3 regions of the Staphylococcus delphini genome follow, and region 2 is predicted to be linked to each of the others. Evidence: riboswitches for the same ligand, from Rfam matches in the RefSeq annotation. Region 2 holds a riboswitch; each other region holds the start of a gene.
The links. Region 2 has a riboswitch for S-adenosylmethionine ahead of EL101_RS10465 (methionine ABC transporter ATP-binding protein). Riboswitches for the same ligand answer to the same signal wherever they lie in the genome.
Positions count from the first base shown of each region.

Region 1: another riboswitch for S-adenosylmethionine. It lies ahead of metX (homoserine O-acetyltransferase MetX); the one in region 2 lies ahead of EL101_RS10465 (methionine ABC transporter ATP-binding protein).
Region 3: another riboswitch for S-adenosylmethionine. It lies ahead of EL101_RS03650 (M20 family metallopeptidase); the one in region 2 lies ahead of EL101_RS10465 (methionine ABC transporter ATP-binding protein).

Region 1 covers NZ_LR134263.1:14,686-16,892, reverse strand. Annotated here, with positions in the region: gene metX (homoserine O-acetyltransferase MetX) at 109-1,074, opposite strand; SAM riboswitch class I at 1,158-1,262, opposite strand; gene EL101_RS00060 (AzlD domain-containing protein) at 1,329-1,658, opposite strand; gene EL101_RS00055 (AzlC family ABC transporter permease) at 1,655-2,207, opposite strand, start outside.
Region 2 covers NZ_LR134263.1:2,231,514-2,233,720, reverse strand. Annotated here, with positions in the region: gene gcvH (glycine cleavage system protein GcvH) at 1-114, shown strand, start outside; gene EL101_RS10475 (toprim domain-containing protein) at 193-588, shown strand; gene EL101_RS10470 (thioredoxin family protein) at 551-871, shown strand; SAM riboswitch class I at 909-1,017, shown strand; gene EL101_RS10465 (methionine ABC transporter ATP-binding protein) at 1,115-2,143, shown strand; gene EL101_RS10460 (methionine ABC transporter permease) at 2,136-2,207, shown strand, end outside.
Region 3 covers NZ_LR134263.1:816,908-819,114, reverse strand. Annotated here, with positions in the region: gene ldmS (L-aspartate--L-methionine ligase LdmS) at 1-98, opposite strand, end outside; gene EL101_RS03650 (M20 family metallopeptidase) at 103-1,221, opposite strand; SAM riboswitch class I at 1,386-1,491, opposite strand; gene EL101_RS03645 (S-ribosylhomocysteine lyase) at 1,788-2,207, shown strand, end outside.

The DNA.
Region 1 (2,207 bases), 580 kb from region 2:
AACACATTAGAAAAGCTATATTTTAGCTATTATCCCTAAAATATAGCTTCTTGTCTAGTATTCTTAGTTGACGCAATTATAACAAAAATGTAACGTTTTCGTCTAAAGTTAGCGTCTAAATCGTGAAACTTTTAGGAAATGATAAAGGTACGGCGCCCAATCATTAAAATTCAATAAAAAGCCATCATGCCCTACATTATCAGGCACAAAGAAATGGCGATGATATTTGAAATAACAGCCTAACGCAGCGACTTGGTCATCTGGATACAACAAGTCATCTGTAAAGCCGAGCGTGAGTACTTTCGTGTCTAATGATTGGAATACGTTTGCGACATCATCTCTACCATGGTGAATGTCATGACTGTCTAACACATCGAGAAGTGTTAAATAACATTGTAAATCAAACTGTTCTTTAAATTTATCACCTTGATGCTTTTGATATAACACGACTTCATCAGGTGTGAAGCGGGCGTCATAACTTTTAGAGGACCGGTACGTTAAAAAGCCGAGTTGTCGCGCGATACTTAACCCTTCTTCTCCTGCTAAATGAATGGCTTGTCTCGCTATTTCATTAAACGCCCTACTATAAGAAGACGTCTTTTCAGTAGCTGCTAAAATGACCGCCTTTTTCACTTCAAATTTTTGATTGTAGAGGAGCTCCATCACTTGCATGCCACCTAAAGAACCGCCGATGAGAATGTCGATTGTTTGATGACCGAGTGCTTCAATGCCTTTTTCGAGCGCACGCACAATATCTCGCATAGTGAGCTTTTGTGGAAAGTTTGGATCTGTTAAACGAGAACTCGACCCAAATGGACTGCCAATCACGTTAAATGTCAGAAACTGGTAATCGTGAACTGGCATATACCCCCCGTCAATAATTTCTCGCCACCACCCTGGATTGTCTTCTGTACCATAAGTGAGATGGTTGCCTGTCAACGCATGACATACGACGACGAGTGGCTGACCAGGATAACCTACATATTCATACCGAAGTTTCAAATTTTCAATCGTTTCACCTGATTCTGTCGTAAATGCACCTAATACTAATGTGTCCACACGATAATTCACCATTTTAGTCTGCCCTCCCTCTAAAAATTAAAAACGTTGTACAACCTTTGACGGCTATACAACGTTTGTAAGTCAGTTTTTAAATGAACTTATCATCCACATGACGTGGTTGGTTGTAGCACCGTACTTATAACGATAAGTGGTTGCTGAAGTGTCACTGGGCCAAATCCCTCAACTTCTCTTAATAAGCTTATTTTTAATAAAGTTATGTTGTGTCTTTAATCATACCGTAAACCTATCACGTATGCAAATGATTGTTAGAATAATCCGATAATTCTCAACAATGCCACACTGACCATACCGACAATAACTGTTATCGTTAAACTCCTCGTCCAAAAAGCAATGATAAGTGTCGGAATGAGCGCGATGATAAAGTTCCAATTCAATGTATAACCCATCACGCCTTCTTGTTGCTGAATGAATCCATCGACCACTAACGCAGTAAATAATGTAATTGGAATAAACGTCAGCCATTTGAGCACCTTGTCAGACAGTTCCATACGTGAAATCATGACAAAAGGTGTGATTCTGATGAGTAAAGTGCCCAGTCCTGCTAAAAAGATCGTCCAAAATACGTACATGCTCATCGGTCAATCACCATCCCTATCGTCGCACTTAAAGTCGATGCAAGTAAGATTGCTAAATACGAAGGTAAAAATAGACTGAGTAGCAACATCATAACAATGACGATTGCAACTAAGTAGAGATAGACCCGTAATTTCGATTTCGTAATACCTTCAAATTGTGAAATTGCTAAAAAGATAAACATCGCTGTAATCGCGTAGTCCAAGCCAAATACTTCTGGATGTTGGAAGAAGTCACCTAACAATCCACCGAGCACAGTAACCAATGCCCAAAATAAGTAGGCCAGTAAATTTAAGCCATACATCCACTGATATGTTATCGTGTGTCCTTTCGAATAAGGCGTGATCGCAACAGCAAATGTTTCATCCGTCAACAAAGACCCTACCCCTACCCTATGTATAAAATGATCATGTTTGAAATTTGGCGCCAATGTCATGCTTAATAAAAACATACGGCTATTGACAATCATCGCAGTGAGTACAATGACCCAGATCGGCGTTTGTACGGCAATGAGTGCGATAATAATAAATTGCGCTGCCCCTGCATAAACG
Region 2 (2,207 bases):
GTGAACGAATCACCATACGAGGAAGCTTGGATGGTTAAAGTTGAATTAAAAGACGAAAGTGAACTAGACGCATTATTAGATGCAGCTGGTTACGAAAAAATGATCGGCGAATAATATCATAATGAGAACTCCTGGGTAATTTAATTATCAAGGAGTTTTTTATACTCAAATATTTTTTAGAAGGTGAAGACCATGACGATGATCCATAAGGTTATTGTTGTTGAAGGGAAATCTGATAAAAAACGTGTTCAAGAGGTGTTGTTGGAACCTGTCGAAATCATTTGTACACATGGCACGATGGGAATCGAAAAGTTAGACAATATGATTGAATATTTGTATGATAAACAAGTCTACATTTTAGTTGATGCAGATGCAGAAGGTCGTCGCATTCGCAAATGGTTTACGACATATTTGAGTGAAAGTACTGATATTTTCATAGATACAAAATATAGTGAAGTTGCCCGTTGTCCCCGCGATTACCTCTCAAATGTATTGCAGCATTTTGACTTTAAAGTGAAGCAAGACTTTTATGTAAAAGGGAAGTATTCATATGAAGAGTGTTTCAAAGCAATTGAACAATATATCTGAGCATTTTAATCAACGTGTGCATCTGATTTTTGGTTATACACCGATGTGTGGCACATGTAAAATGTCAGAACGTATGCTAGATATCGCGAATGAAATCACCCAGTTACCGATTGTGAAGTTAGACTTGAATTATCACGCTGAGTGGAGTCAAGAAAAAGCAATTCAATCGGTCCCTATTTTAATGATCATGCGCTACGATCAAGAAGTAGAGCGCATCTATGCATTTCATTCCGTGCCTTATTTGTTAGAAAAATTAAAAAAAGTCATTGACGACAGTGAGTGACGATGATAATATAATAATCAATCGAATAGTCAGAAAACTCTTATCCAGAGTGGTGGAGGGATGTGCCCTATGAAGCCCGGCAACCGTCTATATTTAGAAATGGTGCCAATTCACATAAAGTAACGATTTACTTTTGAAGATGAGAGAAAAGCGTCCATATTTATGCTTTCTCTTTTTTCTTTAAAAGGGGAAAGCATTTTTTTTTCGAAAATTTTTAAAGTAGCAACACAGGGGAGGAACAGTATGATCACGCTTAAAAATATAGTGAAAAAGTACGAAAGCAAGACGAAATCTGTTACTGCTGTAGATGGTGTCAATCTTGAAATTGGGAAAGGCAAGATTTATGGCATCATTGGATTTTCAGGTGCAGGTAAAAGTACTTTAGTCCGTTTATTTAATTATTTAGAAAAACCAACGTCAGGTGAAGTAATTATTGGCGGTGATAACATTGGGCAATTAAGTCCAGCTGAACTACGTCAAAAACGTCAAAAAGTGAGTATGATTTTCCAACATTTCAATTTGTTGTGGTCAAGAACTGTACTCGATAACATCATTTTTCCACTTGAAATTGCGGGTGTGCCTAAAAGCCAAGCGAAAGCACAAGCATTAGAATTAGTGTCTCGCGTTGGGCTACAAGGGAGAGAACATGCGTATCCATCCGAATTATCAGGGGGACAAAAGCAACGTGTCGGTATCGCGCGTGCACTCGCTAACGATCCAGAAGTATTGTTGTGTGATGAAGCGACAAGTGCGTTGGACCCACAAACAACAGATGAAATTTTGGATTTATTACTACAACTCAAAAACGAGAAAAACTTAACAATTATTATGATTACACATGAAATGCACGTCATTCGTCGTATTTGTGATGAAGTTGCAGTCATGGAAAATGGTCGTGTGATTGAAGAAGGCAAAGTGTCACACATTTTCGAGCATCCACAACATCAAGTGACACGTCGATTCGTTCAAGATGATTTGAAACCGAGTGATGACAGTGAAGATTTAGCGCAAACCTTTAAATTAGGCAAAGATGAAGTGTTGGCTAAACTCATTTTTTCTGGTGAGAATACGACGCATCCAGTGGTGTCACACTTAACGCAAACACACGGGATTTCAGTGAATATTTTAGAAGGCAATATTAAGCATTCTAAAACGGGCACATTAGGTTATTTATTAGTGCACATTGAACAGTTTTCGAGCATTAACTTTGATCAAATTCAAGCAGAGTTAAAAGCACAAAATGTTGAGATAGAGGTGGTCAGTCATGGGTAAAAGTTTTAGCGAAATCTTGCAAGAAATGATTACAATGCCGAATGTACGTTGGCCAGATGTATGG
Region 3 (2,207 bases), 1.4 Mb from region 2:
GGATTCGAAACATATGAGGGTCTAGACGTGTAAACGATGTTCGTGTCATAAATTTCTCCCATGGTTAATTGACTTCGATATTGAATATTGTGTACCATTTTGTCATTTCTCCCTTTTATGTTGATGCTCCTTTTGTATCTCTGCTAATAACGTTTGATCTTGTATTAATTTAGCCCCCATTAATGCGATCATTTTCGCGCCTTTAATGAGTGCTTCATCCCCCATTGGACTAGCGGCTGCTTCACGAAAACGGTGGGTATGACCGACTAAACTTCTTGGTCCAATTTTGACGTGTGGATGAATCGTTGGCACGACATGACTGACATTCCCCGTATCAGTCGAACCGTAACCAAAATCATCATGACTGACTTCTTCACCGAGTTCCGTGGCATAATGCTCAAATAATTGATCTAGCAACGGTGATTTAATGAATTCATTCACGCCATTTTGAATCGGTTCAAATTCAAAATCACATCCTGTTTGTATCGCCGCACCACGCGCAATATCATGCACTCTTGAAGTGAGGACATCTAAGTCTTTTCTTGTCGTAGCACGTGTGTAAAAGCGCGCATGCGTAAAGTCAGGAATAATGTTCGCTGCTTGACCGCCATCTAAAATGACCCCATGCACACGTTCAGTCTTTTTAATGTGTTGACGGAGTTGTGCGACCCCATTAAAATAGCTCAACATCGCATCTAAAGCGTTGCGTGCTTCTTCAGCATTTTCTGAAGCGTGCGCACTTTGGCCGTAAAATTTAATATCTAGTACGTCTACAGCAAGTGTTGGAATGGTCGGATACGTTTCATTACCCGGATGGATCATTAAAGCAATATCGACGTCATCAAAGAGCCCTTCTCGTACGTATGATGCCTTCGCACTCCCATTTTCGCCACCTTCTTCTGCCGGACAACCGAATAGAATGACTTTACCGCCAATGTCATCTACCACTTGTTTTAATGCAACCGCTGCTAACATACTTGATGTGCCAATAATATTATGACCGCACGCATGCCCTAAACCTGGCAATGCATCATATTCAGCGAGATAACTAATAGTCGGTCCCTCAATTTCCGAATCATATGTCGCAATAAAGCCTGTAGAATGTCCTGCAATGTCGCGCTCAATCTCAAAATGATGTTCCTTCAAATTTTCAATCAGCAAACGTGATGCAAAAATTTCTTCGTTACCGAGTTCCGGACGTCCGTGAATTTGATGACTCATATCTATATAAGCCCATCTATGTTGATCGATATAATCTAAAATACGTTGCTCTACCGTTGTCACCGTGTTACTCCTCCTTAAACAAAAAATGTTATCCCCATTTACATCCAACACAAACATTGATAAGTGTGACTGATGTATATATGTGATAACACCTCTGCCTTCATTTATCTTTCAGCATTTACACTGTTGGAATTCGCACCTTTATCGCCGTACGATGAGGTTGCTGGGTTTCATCGGGCCAATTCCCTCCACCACTCTTGATAAATATTGATTCAATTTTGTAATTATTTTAACGAATTTTCTGCACTTTGTCATGTTATTTTTAACACTCTTCAAAATTTTCATACTATATTTCACCCTTTTTGCATCACATTTTCATTTCGAGACGCCTTTATGCTGTGTCACAAAAAAATTTTTTAAAGCCTTAATCCCTATTAAACGACTCGTAATAATAGGTTTAAAGCTCCTTTCCCTATTATATCGGCATGTGAACACTTTGTCGTCCCCTTTCATCTTGATTGGAATATGTTAAAATGGATTTAAACATGAAGGAGGTCATACCAATGCCAAAAATGAACGTTGAAAGTTTTAACTTAGATCATACGAAAGTGGTCGCGCCATATATTCGTCTTGCGGGTAAAATTCAAGGGCTCAATGGAGATGACATTTACAAATATGATATTCGCTTCAAACAACCGAACAAAGAACATATGGAAATGCCTGGACTCCATTCTTTAGAACATTTAATGGCTGAAAATATTCGTAACCATTCAGACAAGGTTGTCGATTTAAGTCCAATGGGATGCCAAACAGGGTTCTACGTCTCTTTCATTAACCATACCGATTATGATGATGTGTTAAACATTGTCGAACAAACGTTACAAGATGTTTTAGCCGCTGAAGAAGTCCCTGCGTGCAATGAAGTTCAATGCGGTTGGGCTGCTTCACACTCATTAGAAGGTGCAAAAGAAATCGCCCAAGTC